DNA from 3 places in the Staphylococcus sp. HMSC071G07 genome. Region 2 is predicted to be linked to each of the others. Evidence: riboswitches for the same ligand, from Rfam matches in the RefSeq annotation. Region 2 holds a riboswitch; each other region holds the start of a gene.

Region 1 (5,924 bases), on a different contig from region 2:
ATAATACCAGCAAGCGTATCTCCCATACCGCCTGTCGCCATGGCTGGAGTACCAATATCTAATTTATACGTATCGTTCTTGAAATAAAGTTCAGTTCCATGTTGTTTCAACACAATCGTCGCACCTAAGTTCTGAGCGGCTTCCAAATTACGTTCAGGTGTTTGATCAGCAATTTCGATACCACTTAAACGTTCCCACTCTTTCTGATGAGGTGTGAAGACGATGCGGCAATTAGGAAGCTGCGGTTTCAACTTACTGAAGATAGTAATCGCATCTCCATCGATCACGAGCGTTTGATGCTCTTGGATATTCTGAAGCAAGAACGTAATTGCGTTGTTACCTTTAAAGTCGCAGCCAAGGCCAGGACCAATAAGGATACAATCTACGCTTTCAATGTGCTGCGTAAGTGCTTTCGTGTCGTTAATATCAATAACCATTGCTTCTGGACAGCGTGAGTGTAATGCTGCGTGGTTATTTGGATGTGTGGCTACAGTGATCAGCCCGCTTCCACTATACACACAGGCTGTCGCTGCCATCATAATTGCGCCACCCATATTAGAGTTCCCACCGATGAGTAGAATTCTGCCATAGTCCCCTTTATGTGTCTCTGGGTTACGACGTGGAATAGTAGGTGTTGTTAAAGTTTGCATATTGGCAACCTCCCTTTGACTTCAAGTCACGAAATCTATCTTTACTCTGTGACATTACTGTCGATTAATTCGTTAATCTTCTAAATACAATAGAACATACTATACCTCGTATTCTTGTTCGTCAATAGAAATGAGTAAAAATAATGGTGGCTATAACCCTGATTCTAATCAACCCTCCTTTATTCTGTTAATATGTTAATTCAATACCATATTACGGACTTCGTGATAAGCATTGTCGCAATCGGTATGTAAGCGTATACTTTTAAAGAAATAGAGAATATAAAGGGAGATGGGATAATGACTTTACAATTAAATGGTGAGCAACTGACGATTCGAGATATTCAACGCTTTCTAGCTAACAACGATACAGTTGAAATCACAGAGCAAGCATTGTCGCGTGTGAAAGACAGTCGTGCCACAGTGGAACGTATCATTCGAGATAAAGAAACGATTTACGGCATTACTACTGGGTTCGGCTTATTTAGTGATGTGCGTATCGATGATAAGCAGTACAATCAATTACAAGTCAATCTGATTCGTTCTCATGCATGTGGTGTGGGTGAACTATTCGCAAATAATGTCGCGTTAGTCATGATGGTCTTACGCTTAAACACGTTGCTGAAGGGGCATTCAGGCGTGACTGTTGAGCTGATTGATCAACTCATCTACTTTATCAATCACCGCATCGTGCCAATTATTCCACAACAAGGCTCTCTCGGTGCTTCAGGAGATTTAGCACCACTTTCACATCTGGCATTAGCATTGATTGGTGAAGGCAAAGTCGTTTATCAAGGGAAAGAACGTGACAGTCAAGATGTGTTACAAGAGCTAGGCCGTGCACCACACACACTCCAAGCGAAAGAAGGTTTAGCGCTGATTAACGGTACACAAGCGATGACGGCACAAGGGGTAATTTCGTATATCGAAGCGGAAGATTTAGGCTATCAAGCTGAGTGGATTGCTGCGCTAACACATCAATCACTCAATGGCATTACAGACGCTTACAATGAGCAAGTTCATAAAGCACGTAATTACCAAGAACAAATTGATGTCGCTGAACGTATGAGAGATTGGTTAGCAGGCTCTCAATTGACGACACGCCAAGCTGAGTTACGTGTACAAGACGCGTATACATTACGTTGTATTCCACAAATTCACGGTGCGAGCTTCCAAGTGTTTAATTATGTGAAAGAGAAACTCGAATTTGAGATGAATGCGGCAAACGACAATCCATTGATCTTCGATGAGGATGATGAAACACTCGTCATTTCTGGAGGAAACTTCCACGGTCAACCCGTCGCTTTCGCTCTTGATTTCTTAAAAATTGGGGTATCAGAGCTTGCGAATGTGGCAGAACGTCGTTTGGAACGTCTCGTAAATCCACAGCTTAACAATGGTATGCCCGCATTCTTAAGTCCGGAACCAGGTCTTCAAAGCGGTGCGATGATTATGCAGTATGCTGCTGCGAGTCTCGTGTCTGAGAATAAAACGTTGGCGCATCCAGCAAGCGTAGACTCTATTCCTTCTTCTGCTAACCAAGAAGATCACGTGTCGATGGGAACAATCGCATCTCGCCATGGCTATCAAATTGTGGAAAATGCGCGTCGAGTGCTTGCGATAGAATGTATTATTGCGTTACAAGCGGTAGAACATCAAGGTGTCGAAAAACTCTCACCACGTACTTTAGCGAAATATGAAGCGTTACGTAGCATCGTACCTTCAATTACTGAAGATCGTCAATTCCATAAAGATATTGAAGCGGTCGCACAGTATCTACGTAATGACGCTTATAGTAGTGATGAAAAATAAGTTTAGAAATTTGTCATTTTAAATAAATAGCTTATACTGTCTTGAAAATTTTTAAACAATTTGCTATATTTAAGATAATTCAAATATCACTATTGTTCGTAGGCTAAGTAGTATTAATGTGATGATTTCAGAGAGCTTGTGGTTGGTGTGAACAGGCAATGATCCTTAATATGAATCTACCTACTGATGTGAACAATCGGCAATTACCGTTATTTAAGTGAGAGCGCAGTCTTAATTTATCAAATTAAGCTGTTAAATAGGGTGGCAACGCGTAGAGACCACGTCCCTTGTCGGGGATGTGGTCTTTTTTATGCGCTTCAACCTAAATATATATCAAAGGAGATAGACAGATGTTAGATATTCGATTATTCCGTACAGAACCAGACATGGTCAAAGACAAGATTGCTAAGCGTGGTATGGATTCATCAGTTGTGGACAAAGTCTTAGAACTAGATGAAAAACGCCGTGAATACATCAGCAAGACTGAGGAAATGAAAGCAGAGCGTAACCGTGTGAGTGGTGAAATTGCTGAGAAGAAACGCAACAAAGAAGATGCGGATGACGTTATTAAAGAAATGCGCGAATTAGGTGACAAGATTAAAGAAATCGATGCGTCACTTAACGACGTAGACCAAGAATTACATGATACATTAGCTGGCATTCCAAACTTAATACACGATGACGTGCCAGAAGGTGAATCTGACGAAGACAACGTTGAACTTAAACGTTGGGGTACGCCAAGAGAATTTGACTTCGAGGCGAAACCACACTGGGATTTAGTTGAAGAATTGAAGATGGCTGATTTCGACCGTGCAGCGAAAGTTTCAGGTGCGCGTTTCGTCTTCTTAACTGGTGACGGTGCATTATTAGAACGTGCATTGATGAACTACATGATTACGAAACATACAACACAACAAGGCTATACTGAAATGATGGCACCACAACTTGTTAATGCTGATTCAATGTACGGTACAGGTCAACTTCCTAAATTTGAAGAGGATTTATTTAAAGTTGAAAAAGAAGGACTTTACACAATCCCAACTGCAGAAGTACCATTCACAAACTTCTACCGCAATGAAATTCTTGATAAAGATCAACTTCCTGCTTTATTCACAGGACAAACAGCTTGTTTCAGAAGTGAAGCTGGATCTGCAGGCCGTGACACTCGTGGTTTAATCCGTCTTCACCAGTTCGATAAGGTAGAGATGGTACGTTACGAAAAGCCAGAAGATTCTTGGGATGCACTTGAAGAGTTAACTCAAAATGCGGAATCAATCCTTGAAGAACTTGAATTACCATATCGCCGTGTGAACTTATGTACAGGCGACATTGGTTTCGGCGCAAGCAAGACATATGACCTTGAAGTTTGGTTACCAAGCTACAATGAGTACAAGGAAATCAGCTCTTGCTCTAACGTGACAGATTTCCAAGCGCGTCGTGCAAACATCCGCTTCAAACGTGATAAAGATGCGAAACCAGAATTTGTGCATACGTTAAATGGTAGTGGTCTTGCAGTAGGTCGTACATTTGCAGCAATTGTTGAGAACTACCAAAACGAAGATGGTTCAATTACTATTCCTGAAGCACTTGTTCCATATATGGGCGGTAAGACTAAGATTACGTTAGATAAATAATCAACGACTTAATGTGTTACAAGTTAAGATAAAATATATTGAAAAGGCAATTCTCATTCATTGTGGGAATTGCCTTTTTTAGATAAAAGGAAAGCTATTTCAGTAAAATATTAAATACTGTGAATGCTGAACAGATAATCGAAGTAGAAATTTAGTCTTAACACCGGAAAGGCTTGTATGACTACAGTAGCAAGGGATGAGAGGATAATATTAACACTTCCGTCAGTCTGACTTCAGACAAACGTCAGACTTACCTCTTAAAACTAAGCGTCCTACTCCAAGAAGCAGTGAGCTAGATAACACAATAAGGATTCATAACGACATATTAACTGTTGAAATTATCGGAATATTCGATTAGAATTAACTTTAATCTAGTCAATGAAACTTAAATCAAATATTGAACTTATTGAGAGAAGTGGAGGGATTTGGCTCTGTGAAACTTCAGCAACCGGCTTTATCAGTACGGTGCTACAACCAACGATGCAACTCGAGTAATAAGGTAATGTGAGTCTCTTACTTTTGGTCGAGTAGGAGACTTTTTCTATATAAAGCAGAGTAGGGGAGGGGTAGCGATAAGTTCACTAACAAGGAGGTAAGTAGTAGATGAAATATATTGTAGACACACTCGAATTAGGCAACTTTTATACAGAATCTGGAGAGGCAATTGAGAATTTGAAACTACGTTACGAGCATGTAGGGTATCAAGGACAACCACTCGTACTCGTCTGTCATGCGTTAACGGGAAACCATCTGACATATGGAACGGACGAAGAACCAGGGTGGTGGCGTGAAATTATCGATGGGGGTTATTTGCCTATTCATGATTATCAGTTTCTCACGTTTAACGTCATCGGTAGTCCATTTGGTTCGAGCTCGCCGCGCAACGATCCTAACTTTCCTCAACAGCTGACGTTACGCGATATTGTCCGAGCGATTGAACGTGGCGTGAAAGCATTAGGCTTTAAGCGTATCGCTATCCTCATCGGTGGTTCTTTAGGTGGTATGCAAGTTCAGGAACTGCTCTATAATCATCAATTTCAAGTTGAGAAAGCCGTCATTCTCGCTGCGACGGATAAGACTTCATCTTATAGTCGTGCATTTAATGATATTGCACGACAAGCGATTCACTTAGGTGGAAAGGAAGGATTGAGTATTGCACGCCAACTCGGTTTCTTAACTTATCGGTCTTCAAAGAGTTACGAAGCGCGTTTTACTCCTGAACAAGTAGTGTCTTACCAGCATCATCAAGGTGATAAATTTAAAGAAAGTTTCGATGTGGCTTGTTATAAGACGTTACTAGATGTGCTCGATAGCCACAACCTCGACCGTGGACGTACCGATGTGGCGGAAGTCTTAGCTCAGTTAGACACTAAAGTACTGACCCTCGGCTTTACCGATGATCTGCTCTATCCAGATGACCAAGTTCGAGCGATGGGGGCACGCTTCCAATATCATCGTCACTTCTTCGTGCCCGATAACGTAGGTCATGATGGTTTTTTACTCAATTTCAACGATTGGGCACCGAATTTATATCATTTTTTGAAAAAGTCTAAAGTTCGACGCTAAGACATGTAACTTAAACGAAGAATGGGTATGCATGAAATAGGAGAGACACGTTCATGCCTTAATTGACAATAATTGTATAAACCTTTCAAAGAGGTTAAAATAGGCATTATAGTCAAATTGAGTATAGGAGTGGCAAATTTGTTTTCTAAAGTTAATCCTAAAGCGACGATACTCGGTGTTATCACCTTTATAATTGTGGCTTTAGTTACATATTTTGTGCCCTTGATAGGATATGTGTTGTGTTTCTTCGCGACCATTCCTGGTA
Region 2 (5,924 bases):
CCATATTTACCGCCAGTCCAACCTGTGTTGACTAAGTAAACATCAACATCATGTTTATCGATATGTTCACCTAATAAGTTAGCGTAAACTTTCGCATTTAATGGCATGAATGGCGCACCGAAGCAAGTTGAGAATGATGGTTCTGGTTCAGTGACACCGCGCTCAGTACCTGCAAGTTTAGATGTAAATCCACTTAAGAAGTGATACATCGCTTGTTGTTTCGTTAATTTAGAAATTGGTGGAAGTACACCAAATGCATCTGCTGTTAAGAAGATGATTGTGTTAGGATGTGCTGCTTTTGAAGGTACCACGATATTGTCAATATGGTGGATAGGGTAAGCTGCACGTGTATTTTCAGTGTAGTAGTTATCATCGAAGTCAACATTGCCTTCGCTATCTACAACGACATTTTCAAGTACTGTACCATATTTAATGGCATCGTAGATTTGAGGTTCTTTCTTGCGAGAAAGGTTAATTGCTTTCGCGTAGCAACCGCCTTCGATGTTGAAGATACCGTCTTCGTTCCAACCGTGTTCGTCGTCACCGATGAGTTTACGGTCAGCTGCTGCAGATAATGTTGTCTTACCTGTACCTGATAGACCGAAGAATAATGCAACATCGCCTTTCTTACCAACGTTAGCAGAGCAGTGCATACTCATGATGTTGCCTTTAGGTAGAAGGTAGTTCATTACAGAGAAGATACTCTTCTTCATTTCGCCCGCATATTCTGTACCACCGATAAGTACAATTTTGTGTTTGAATGAAACGATGATAAATGTTTCAGAATTTGTACCGTCTACTGCTGGATCCGCTTTGAATTTAGGAGCAGAAACGATTGTGAAACCACTGTCGATAGATTCTGCTTCTTTCTTACTTTCAGGACGAATAAACATATTTTGAGCAAAGAGGTTATGCCATGCTAATTCGTTGATTACTGTAAGAGGAAGAGTGGTCTTCTTGTCGCTTCCTGCAAAGCCTTTGAAGACGTACAATTCGTCTTTCGCTTCTAAGTAGTCGAGAACTTTGTCGTATAATTTGAGGAACGTTTCTTCATCGATAGGTTGGTTCACTTCGCCCCAGTCGATGTCGTCTTTATAGGAAGGCTCTGTCACGATAAATTTGTCTTTTGGTGAACGGCCCGTGTACTTACCAGTTCTCGCATTAATTGCGCCTAATTCAGTGAGTTCTCCTTCGTTATTCTCGATGATTTTGTAATACAGTTCTGTTGTCGAAAGTTGGAATAGTGAGCTAGGTTTTTTTAATAAATTCTTAATCTTGTTCGTGTAAGTATACGTATCAGTTGCCATACTTAATCCCTCCAGCGGTAATTTTAATGTAAGCCTTTACAGTTAAAAAGTATAACACATTTATGTTAATATTCCATACCGATATATGAAAGAATATGTCGAAAAAGTTAAATTGACATCAATGGCCAGTTTAGGTACTATTAGAAGTAACGGATTCTCTTATCCTGAGTGGTGGAGGGACATGGACCCAAGGAAGCCCAGCAACCTCTTCTCAAGTGTGAAGAAAGGTGCCAAACCGTTTGCAGACGCAAGTGTCTGAACGATAAGAGCGAATGGACGTACTGAGCCTTCTCTCTATCTATGTAGTGAAGAAGGCTCTTTTTTGTTAAGCTCTGTTGGAGGGGAATATTCGTAATCTATATATAAAGGAGTACATTATGACTTATAATAAGAGATTATTCACTTCAGAATCAGTGACTGAAGGCCACCCAGACAAGATAGCTGATCAAATATCAGATGCCATACTAGACGAAATATTGAAAGATGACCCCGATGCACGTGTCGCTTGTGAGACGACAGTGACGACTGGGATGGCGCTCATCTCTGGAGAAATATCTACACGTACATATGTCGACATTCCTAAAGTTGTGCGTGAAACGGTAAAAGGCATAGGTTATACACGTGCTAAATACGGTTATGATAGTCAGACGATGGCGGTGCTCACAGCTATTGATGAGCAATCTCCAGACATTGCACAAGGTGTCGACAAAGCACTCGAATATCGTAAAGAGATTACAGAAGAAGAAATCGAAGCGACAGGCGCAGGCGACCAAGGCCTCATGTTCGGTTATGCTACGAATGAAACCGATACCTATATGCCGCTACCTATCTTCTTATCTCATCAACTTGCGAAACGTTTATCCGATGTGCGTCGCGATAATATTCTTAATTACTTGCGCCCAGATGGTAAAGTTCAAGTTACAGTAGAATATGATGAGAATGACAAACCACATCGTATTGATACCATTGTTCTATCTACGCAACATGCTGAAGATACAGATTTAGATCAAATTGAGAAAGATATGAAAGAACACGTAATTTATCCAACAGTGCCTGACGACTTGTTAGACGAAGAGACACGTTTCTACATCAATCCTACAGGACGTTTCGTCATCGGGGGTCCACAAGGTGATGCTGGACTCACAGGTCGTAAGATTATCGTTGATACTTACGGTGGTTATGCACGTCACGGTGGTGGTTGTTTCAGTGGTAAAGATCCGACGAAAGTGGACCGTTCTGCAGCGTATGCCGCACGTTATGTTGCGAAGAATATCGTTGCAGCTGAGTTGGCAGAGAAATGTGAAGTTCAACTTGCTTATGCCATTGGTGTTGCTGAGCCAGTATCTATCGCGATTGATACTTTCGGCACAGGTAAAGTAGGCGAAGAAGCGCTTGTTGCAGCCGTACGTGAGCACTTCGATTTACGTCCAGCAGGCATTATTAAAATGCTAGACTTGAAGCAACCAATCTATAAACAAACTGCCGCTTATGGACATTTCGGTCGCACAGATGTCTTACTACCTTGGGAAAAACTAGATAAAGTGAACTTATTAAAAGATACCGTTCAACAACAATAATTGAAATTCGGCACAATGTAGTCGAATGATATCATTTTATCTATTATAATAAGTGAAAAGAGTATAAAAGGAGCGTTATAATAATGAGTTCATTTGGACCAATAGAAATTGGTTTAATCGTAGCGATCGTCGTAGCGATTATTTGCTTTATCTTATTTATCGTAGCCTTATCAAGCAAGAAGAAAGCGCAGAATAAGATTAAAGATCAGTATGAATCACGCGAACAAACGCTGAACGACGAACATGCGGATGCGTTAGAGAAAGAACGTGTTGAGAACAAGAAAGTAGTCACTAAGCAGAAAGAAGAACATCAAGCGACTGTCAACGCGAAAGATAGAGAAATTGATGCGTTGAAATTATTCTCTAAAAATCACAGCGAGTATGTCACTGATATGCGACTCATCGGCATTCGCGAGCGCTTAGTGAATGAGAAGCGTATTCGCCCTGAAGATATGCATATTATGGCAAATATCTTCTTGCCACGTAACGAATTTGACGATGTGAAACGCATCAGTCATCTCGTACTCACACGTACAGGGCTATATATCATCGATTCACAATTGCTTAAAGGACATGTGCTCAATGGTGTTAGCGCAGCTCAATTTAAAGAGCAACCAATGTTAGAGCAAATCTTTGATACGTTAGATTTATCTAAAAAGGATCGTCACACTTTAGTGTTTGATCAAAATGAGGATCAACATTCCTTATCAGTTATCGATTACTCTTCACAATTAGAAGATATCGAGAAAGTGGCAACTGACTTACAAACACGTTTAAATCTTAAATTTACACCAACGACGATTCTTTACTTTAATCCTAAAAATGATGGCGACGTTACAATTTCTAACTACGCACAAGCTTCAGGTTCAAAAGTTCTCGTTGGACCTGAGCAATTAGACGAATACTTCAATAAATTTGTCTTTCATGGTCGCATTCAATATGATGTGAACGAGTTACAGCGCATTATGGAAGAAATAGAAACGTTTAATTAATCAAGACAGATCACTTGAAACAACTTAGAGCTTACAAGTCATTTTAAAATAGAAAGACGAGACGTAAGCTACTATTAAAGGAGTGGGGCGACGACCATTACTACGATGTCAGTCCTACTCCTTTTACTATAGTTAGAGCTCAAATGATTATCTGACATGTGCCATAGGGTAAATGGTAAGATGGATAGGAGATATCATAACACTTTGGGAGGGTGAAACATGAAGCATATTGAATTCTATAACGGTCATGAGATGCCGATGCTCGGTTTCGGTACGTTTGAACTGACTGACCACGAAATGTGTAAGCATGCGGTCAAGACAGCGATACTGAATGGCTACCGTCATATCGACACTGCTACACGCTATGGCAATGAGCAAGCAGTAGGTGAAGGGATTCAAGAGGCATTACAAGAAAGTGATCTAACACGTGAAGATCTGTTCGTGACGTCTAAACTTTGGTTAACAGATTATGGGCGTGGAAATGTTGAAGCAGCCTACATCGACTCACTCAAGAAGCTAGGTTTAGATTATTTAGATCTTTATCTCATGCATTGGCCAGGTACAGATGAAGCAGTAATGGTCGATACATGGCATGGTATGGAAGATTTATATAAAGATACAAATGTACGCAATATCGGAGTATGTAACTTTGAACCTGAACAGTTAGAGGCGCTGTTAGCTCAAGTTTCTATTAAGCCAGTAATTAATCAAGTAGAATACCATCCGACTTTCCAACAACGTAAGCTGAGTCTGTATCTCAACGCGCAACGTATTTACTTAGAGTCATGGTCCTCTCTCGCACGTGGCGATGCTTTAACGAATAATACGATTCGTGAGATTTCGGACAAGGTGGGTAAAACGCCAGCACAAGTGATTCTTCGTTGGGTTTACCAACGTGGCGTAGTTTCTATTCCGCGTTCATCAAATCCACAACATATTAAAGAGAATATTGCTATCTTTGACTTTGAGTTGTCAGAAGAAGAAATGGAGCGCATCAATCAGTTAGATACGGATCAACGTTTTGGGCCTGATCCAACGACATATGAAGGTTAATAGATAGAGATTTTTAAAATGTGCAGAAATAAGAAAGGGTACGAGCACATGGAAAGGGCGTAGTGTTTAAACGCATACTAACCATGATGCTTGTACCCTTTTAAACTAAATAAAGTAGCCCAGTAAACAAGCAAGGAATGCACCGAGGTATTGAATCACACTATAAATGATAAAATGACCTAGCTGACGAGGTTGATTTAGGAACTTCACCAACTCAGATGATAATGTAGAAAAGGTAGTGAGTCCGCCTAAAAATCCAACCGTGAACAAAGGCGATAACCAGTGTGCTTGAAGACTGTAACCAGACACGAAAGCAATGAGAAAGCTACCCACAATGTTAACGATGATGGTCGCAATCGGGTAACTTTGCTTGAAACGTTGATTACAAAAGTCCGTTAACATGCCGCGAATGAGGGCGCCGCAACCTCCGCCTATGAGAACGAGGATAAGCGTCATTGTAGACGACCTCCTATTCGCGTACCGAGATAGCATAATAGAATGCCGAGAATGTAACTAGAAATCGCATACAGGGCTAACGTGCCGATTAAACCTTCTTGTAACATATTCAGACACTCAAATTGGAACGTTGAGAATGTGGTGAGTGCGCCAAGTAGGCCTGTAGTTAAACCTTTCTTTAAATTGGCATTATTACGGAAATAACTTAAGGCAAGCGTGCTGAACAAACCCATGAGAAAGGCACCTGCGAGATTTGCGCAGTATGTGCCGATAGGAAAGGTGCTTTGATGATTCAATTGTGCTAGAGCATAACGTAACAGCGCGCCTATGCCACCGCCGAGAAAGATATAGAAATAACGCTGCATATTAAGCCTTCTTTCTTAAATAGTTACTGTATATAATTGAATCCCAGCTTAGAGCAGTGAAGTGTACGTCACTCGAGCTGGGATTGCGTCTTTAGAATAGAATTCCGAATGTAGATAATAGTGATACGATATGTAAGAGAATTACGATAAGTAGTACGAAAGGAAGTACCTTAC
Region 3 (5,924 bases), on a different contig from region 2:
AATCTTAAAAATTACAAATCCTTACAAATAACTAAGGTATATAAAAGTCCTATGGGAGGGTATTTTATATCTGGTTACATTAATAATGATAAACAATATTATTTTGATGCTCATATTTCATCAATCGAATCATATCAATTTAATGGCAATTTAGGTTTTAATCCAAAAACTTTAGAAAAGTTATTTTATCATCCCGATCCATCCAAGCAATTAAACCCAAACGAAATTATTAAACGTGAACACATGAACAAACAAGATTATGAAGCTGATCCCCCTATCATTTGGGGTTTTTAATTATTTAAAGCAAATAAGCATAAATAATCAGTGAATCTGTTTTAACTAAACCAATACTTTTAACAACTGAGTTAAATGAAAGTCATAAAGTGAGACTAGAAAATAAATGTTTATTTACTTCCTAGTCTACTTTATTAAGACACCTAATATCCTTGTAAAGCGAGGTACTACACATGTCAAAAAGAAAACTTTTCCTTTACATATCATTAGTTGTTATCGTCGCCCTTTTAATCACAGGCTACGTTATGCATAAACATAAAAAAGATAAATATATTGAGACACAAAAGGCTAGAATAGATCTGTATTTTAAGCATAATCTTAAAAATTATAAGTCCATACAAATAACTAAAGTAGATAAAGACCCTATGGGAGGGTATTTTATATATGGTCACATCAATAATGATAAGCGATATTATTTTAATGCTAACATCTCATCAGTCGGATCATATCAATATAAGGGTAATTTAAGCTACAGTCCTAAGACTTTAGGAAAATTATTTTATCACTCTAATCCTAAAGACAAAATAAAACCAAATGAAATTATTAAACGTGAACACTTGAATAAAGAAGATTATGAAGCTGATCCGCCTATCATATGGGGATATCAATCGGTGAAATAATTAGCTAATTGAACCTTTGATAAGTTGGATGAACGCCGTTCCTGTCTCACGCAATCATTCAAAACGCTCCACACCTGCGATAGATGTGGAGCGCTAGTACGAAATTTATCATTTATCAGTTGGAATTACTGCACCGTCATATTTTTTGTTAATAAAGTCTTTAACTTCTTTAGATTGTAGAGCTTTAACGAGTTCTTGCACTTTTTTATCGTCTTTGTGTCCTTTTTGTACAGCAACTAAGTTAGCATATGGATTATCTTCAGCTTTTTCTAAAGCAATAGAATCTTTTTTCGGACTTATTTTTTGATCAATTGCATAGTTTGAATTAATGATGACTGCATCTGCATCTTGATTTTGATAAATTTTTGGAAGATACTCTGCTGATTGTTGGTAGTTAAATTTTAAATTCTTTTTGTTCTCAGTGATATCTTTGAAAGTTGCATCTTGAATTTTAACGCCATCTTTCAATTTAATTAGTCCTTCGTCAACAAAAAATTTTAAGAATCGACCTTGTTCTGCTGGGTTGTTTGAAACGTAGATAGTGGCACCTTTAGGTAATTCTTTTAAGCTTTTATACTTTTTAGAGTACACAGCCATTGGTTCTAAAAGAACGTTACCTGCTGATTCGATTTTATAACCTTTATCTTTACTTTCTTTTTTCAAATATGGTGTGTGTTGGAAGAAGTTCGCATCAATTTCGCCCTTATCCAATAGCTTATTCGGCGTTGTATAGTCATTAATTTCTTTAACTTTAAGTTTGTAGCCCTTTTTCTCTAAAATGGGTTGTGCTTTTTTAAGTACTTCAGCATGTGGCGCAGGAGATGCTCCTACTGAAATTGTCTTATCATCTGACTTCCCACACGCAGCAAGCGCAAGTGTTAATACTGCGATCAATGTAAATGTTAATAATTTTTTCATGTTGATTTCCCCTTTTTATATTATCTTTTATCAATTCTGTTAGTGAAAAAGTCACCGATGTATTGAATGATAAATACTATGATTAAAATAAATACTGTTGAAACGAGAATGACATCGTTCTGATTTCGCGTGAAGCCTGTGAGATAGGCTAAGTTACCTAAACCACCAGCACCGATTACACCAGCAATCGCTGTCGAACCGACGAGTGCAATCGCCGTCACCGTGATACCAGATACCAATGCTGGCATCGCTTCAGGTAAGAGCACTTTACGTATCACTGTCGTCGTGCTCGCACCCATGGACCAAGCCGCTTCGATAACCCCTTTATCAATCTCTTTAAAAGCAATCTCGACAAGTCGTGCATAGAATGGCGCTGCTCCAATAATTAGCGCAGGCAATGCACCTGTTGGACCACTAATTGTGCCTAATACCAAACTTGTAAATGGTATCAAGATCAGAATGAGTATGATAAACGGTATCGCTCGGAACAAGTTAACAATAAACGAGATCACACTATAAAATACACGCGCGAATGGTGATTTACTTCTAGCTGAAATAAAGAGCAACACCCCAAGTACCAAGCCGAAAATAAAGGCAAAGATTGTTGAAACGATTGTCATATAAAGCGTTTCATAGGTTGCAACCCAAACTTCAGACCAGTCGACATTCGGCATCGTAATCATCTCGTGGAGAATTTCATTCAGTGACTTACCCATGTCGAATCACCTCCACTGCTACATGTTGTCGACTCAAGCCGTCTTTAAATTGTTCAAACTGAGCGTCTGAAACTTCTGTTAGGTGTAAGACGAGATAACCAAGCGCCCCTGATTTCGTTTGTTTCACATTACCTTCAAGAATATTGATATCAATGTCCAATGTGCGTGTAATATATGACACGATAGGCTCTGTCGTATTATCACCTGTAAAGTTTAAGCGAACGACGTAATCATCCGGAGCAATATGTATATATCGATCCACGGATTCATCGATTTCATCACTTAAGTCGTCTTTTACAAATCTGCGTGTGACTGCATGTTGCGGATTCTCAAAGACTTCAGTGACTTTACCTTGTTCGATGACTTTACCATTTTCCATTACAGCCACCTCATCACAAACACGACGAATGACCTGCATCTCGTGTGTAATAATCACGATAGTCAAATTTCTCTTCTTCTTGATTTCCAACAGTAAATCAAGAATTTCATCTGTCGTTTGCGGATCGAGCGCACTCGTCGCTTCGTCACACAACAGTACTGACGGTTCATTAGCTAACGCACGAGCAATCCCTACACGCTGTTTCTGTCCCCCTGATAGCTCTGATGGATAAGCGTTACCTCGGCCTTCCAATCCCACAAGTTCGACGAGCTCACGTGCATGATGACGTGCTTGTACTTTGCCCATTCCTGCTATCTCGAGAGGAAACATAATATTCTCTATTACCGTACGTGACCATAATAAATTGAAATGTTGGAAGACCATGCTGACATCTTGACGTTTACGTCGTAACATTGTCTTTGAAAGCTGCCCCATATTATCTCCATCGATAATCACGTCGCCCGATGTAGGTGTCTCTAAGTAATTGAGTAAGCGCACGAGCGTACTTTTACCTGCACCTGAGAAACCAATGACGCCAAAGATCGTGCCGGATGGAATCGTCAAATCAACGTGATCGACTGCCGTAACATCGTGTTTCTTAGTCTTATACCGCTTCACGAGCTGTTTAATTTCAATCACTGTAGTCCCTCCTCTAATATTCTTAATGATGTAGATTAATGTTGCGTTGCTAGTTATCATCGTTGTTTCAATGGACTACTTCTTTCAGTTAGTAAAATGAGTTCGTTCAAGCCTACCACTTATAAATAAGTTAGATATTTCAAATTATTAAAAATATTGTGTTATTTATTAAGCATATTATCTGATATCTCAAATTCTGCTCATCTTATACAACTCAAAGGAGTGTAGAATGTTAACCAATAAAAAAACTTTCTCTTATTAAGAAAAAAAAGAAAGCATCCTACCTTCTCTCATCTTCAAAAGCCGTTAAGCTTTATGTGAATTGGCACCATTTCTGTAACAGACGGTTGCCGAGTTTCGTAGGGCACATCCCTCCACCACTCTTGATAAGAGCAATCGCAATATTAAGTTGTATTAATCCTACCACTATTCACAATCCCCGTCAACTACTATTTTAAATTTTCTAACAAGTAGGGAACAGACTGGAATGCGTATATGCGCTTAAGTTCTTGATCTTTTGACATAATCAATAATACAGGAACAGATTGAATTTCAAATTCTTGAGCGAAATCTGGATGTAAATTCAAATCAATCTTCGTTATCGGTAGTTGTACCATCTCATTCGCCACATCTAGCATTCGTTCTGATACTTTACACGTACCACATGTAGGTGTGTAGCCGAATATGAGATGTTTATCTTGATGAACATTTTGTTTCGGATCGATAATTTCTTCTTTCTTCTGTATCATGTTAATAAACTTACCCTTTCAAACATTTGATCTATTTCTTCTTGAATCGTTTCATCTTCGTCTTTCACCTCAAAACCGTGACGTTCCAACACACGCGCTAAATAATCTTTCGGACAACGCGCAACTTCGCGATATTGGCGGTCAATGTATATATGGTGACTTTCACTTAAATAATGTTTAAACCAACTTCTAATCTTACGTCCTTCGTCATCTGCATCTGCTAAGACGTAAATCGTTTGCCCTTCGTAGTCGTCAATAATTTGGTCGACTTTATCTACACTCATCGTTCCATGTGTACAAATAATATGCAGAGGTTCATCGATGACTTCCTGCACACGCCGCTTATCCGTCTTACCTTCTACAATCATTACTTTGTTTACTACAGCCACATCGGTCACCTTCTTTAACAATGTTTGGGAAACGCTACTTAGTTTTTAACATATCTTGCGCAAAGTAAACATTATTACAGCTCATGACACTTACGAGTGAGACAGTTATAGAAAAAGAGTAGAACGTCATCCACCATTCTCTCAAGAATTTGAATCGACATTCTACTCTCACATCTACTCATTGAGTTGTTGTCCCCACTAAATCGTTGAACATCAGCAAAGATACAATATGATATGCGTAAAACATAATGCTATATCCACGTTCAACTCAGGACGCAACAACTTAACATAGTTACTTTATAAGTAATTATGTACGTAACTCAACTTTCGTCGTATTATTCACCAATCATTTCTGAATAGTCGTCAGCTGACATTAAGTCGTCTAATTGGCTTTCATCGCTGATTTCAACTTTAACCATCCAAGCTTTTTCGTATGGAGATTCATTAACGAATTCTGGGCTGTCTTCTAACTCGTCATTTGTTTCTGTTACTTTACCAGCAACTGGAGCGTATAATTCTGAAACTGTCTTAACAGATTCAACACTACCAAATGTGTCGCCTACTTCGATTTCGTCATCGACTTCTGGTAACTCAACAAAGACGATATCTCCTAATTCGTTCTGTGCATATTCAGTAATACCAATAGTAACTGTGTTTCCTTCAACCTTTACCCATTCATGGTCTTTAGAATACTTTAATTCACTCGGTACTGCCACGAGATCCCCTCCTATAAACTTTATTGTACATATTTATGATGCCATATAGATGCTTCACAAGCAAGATTTTCTATTAATCTTGTGAATATTTCCAAGGCCATGACATCGCATGAAATAAGTAATGAGACGCATGGTTATCGTCTCAGAAAGCGATTTCAAATCATCGTTTAATTATCTCTATTTGATTAACGATTAGTTAACCCATACATCTTGATATTGTTGTTCGTTAAATCCAACTGTGACTTTATCATCCATGACTGCGAGCGGACGTTTAATCAACATGCCGTCTGATGCTAATAGTTCGAGTTTCTCGTCATAGGACAAGTCTTGTAATTTGTCTTTCAAATTAAGTTCACGGTATTTCGCACCGTGCGTGTTAAAGAATTTATTGACATCTAGATCTGATGATTCCACAATTTCTTTAAGTTCAGAATATGTAGGTGTATGTTGTACAATATCAATAGGTTCGAAACTTACGCCATAATCCTGTAAGAACTTTGCAGC

What was found. A riboswitch is a leader RNA that binds a small molecule or an ion and turns the genes downstream of it on or off. The one in region 2 is predicted to bind S-adenosylmethionine.
Region 1: linked by a shared signal. The riboswitch ahead of HMPREF2802_RS09770 (homoserine O-acetyltransferase MetX) and the one ahead of metK (methionine adenosyltransferase) in region 2 are both predicted to bind S-adenosylmethionine.
Region 3: linked by a shared signal. The riboswitch ahead of HMPREF2802_RS05805 (methionine ABC transporter ATP-binding protein) and the one ahead of metK (methionine adenosyltransferase) in region 2 are both predicted to bind S-adenosylmethionine.

The regions. Positions count from the first base shown of each region.
Region 1 is NZ_KV804784.1:89,460-95,383, forward strand. Features, by position in the region: gene HMPREF2802_RS09755 (NAD(P)H-hydrate dehydratase) at 1-650, opposite strand, end outside; gene hutH (histidine ammonia-lyase) at 948-2,459, shown strand; gene serS (serine--tRNA ligase) at 2,810-4,093, shown strand; SAM riboswitch class I at 4,494-4,594, shown strand; gene HMPREF2802_RS09770 (homoserine O-acetyltransferase MetX) at 4,697-5,659, shown strand; gene HMPREF2802_RS09775 (YybS family protein) at 5,798-5,924, shown strand, end outside.
Region 2 is NZ_KV804766.1:12,733-18,656, forward strand. Features, by position in the region: gene pckA (phosphoenolpyruvate carboxykinase (ATP)) at 1-1,307, opposite strand, end outside; SAM riboswitch class I at 1,464-1,576, shown strand; gene metK (methionine adenosyltransferase) at 1,685-2,884, shown strand; gene HMPREF2802_RS03970 (NERD domain-containing protein) at 2,968-3,876, shown strand; gene HMPREF2802_RS03975 (aldo/keto reductase) at 4,096-4,929, shown strand; gene HMPREF2802_RS03980 (fluoride efflux transporter FluC) at 5,035-5,385, opposite strand; gene crcB (fluoride efflux transporter CrcB) at 5,382-5,750, opposite strand; gene HMPREF2802_RS03990 (hypothetical protein) at 5,842-5,924, opposite strand, start outside.
Region 3 is NZ_KV804768.1:319,601-325,524, forward strand. Features, by position in the region: gene HMPREF2802_RS05785 (DUF1433 domain-containing protein) at 1-294, shown strand, start outside; gene HMPREF2802_RS05790 (DUF1433 domain-containing protein) at 468-914, shown strand; gene HMPREF2802_RS05795 (MetQ/NlpA family ABC transporter substrate-binding protein) at 1,023-1,832, opposite strand; gene HMPREF2802_RS05800 (methionine ABC transporter permease) at 1,853-2,548, opposite strand; gene HMPREF2802_RS05805 (methionine ABC transporter ATP-binding protein) at 2,541-3,566, opposite strand; SAM riboswitch class I at 3,854-3,959, opposite strand; gene HMPREF2802_RS05810 (thioredoxin family protein) at 4,016-4,315, opposite strand; gene HMPREF2802_RS05815 (toprim domain-containing protein) at 4,312-4,704, opposite strand; gene gcvH (glycine cleavage system protein GcvH) at 5,040-5,420, opposite strand; gene HMPREF2802_RS05825 (arsenate reductase family protein) at 5,613-5,924, opposite strand, start outside.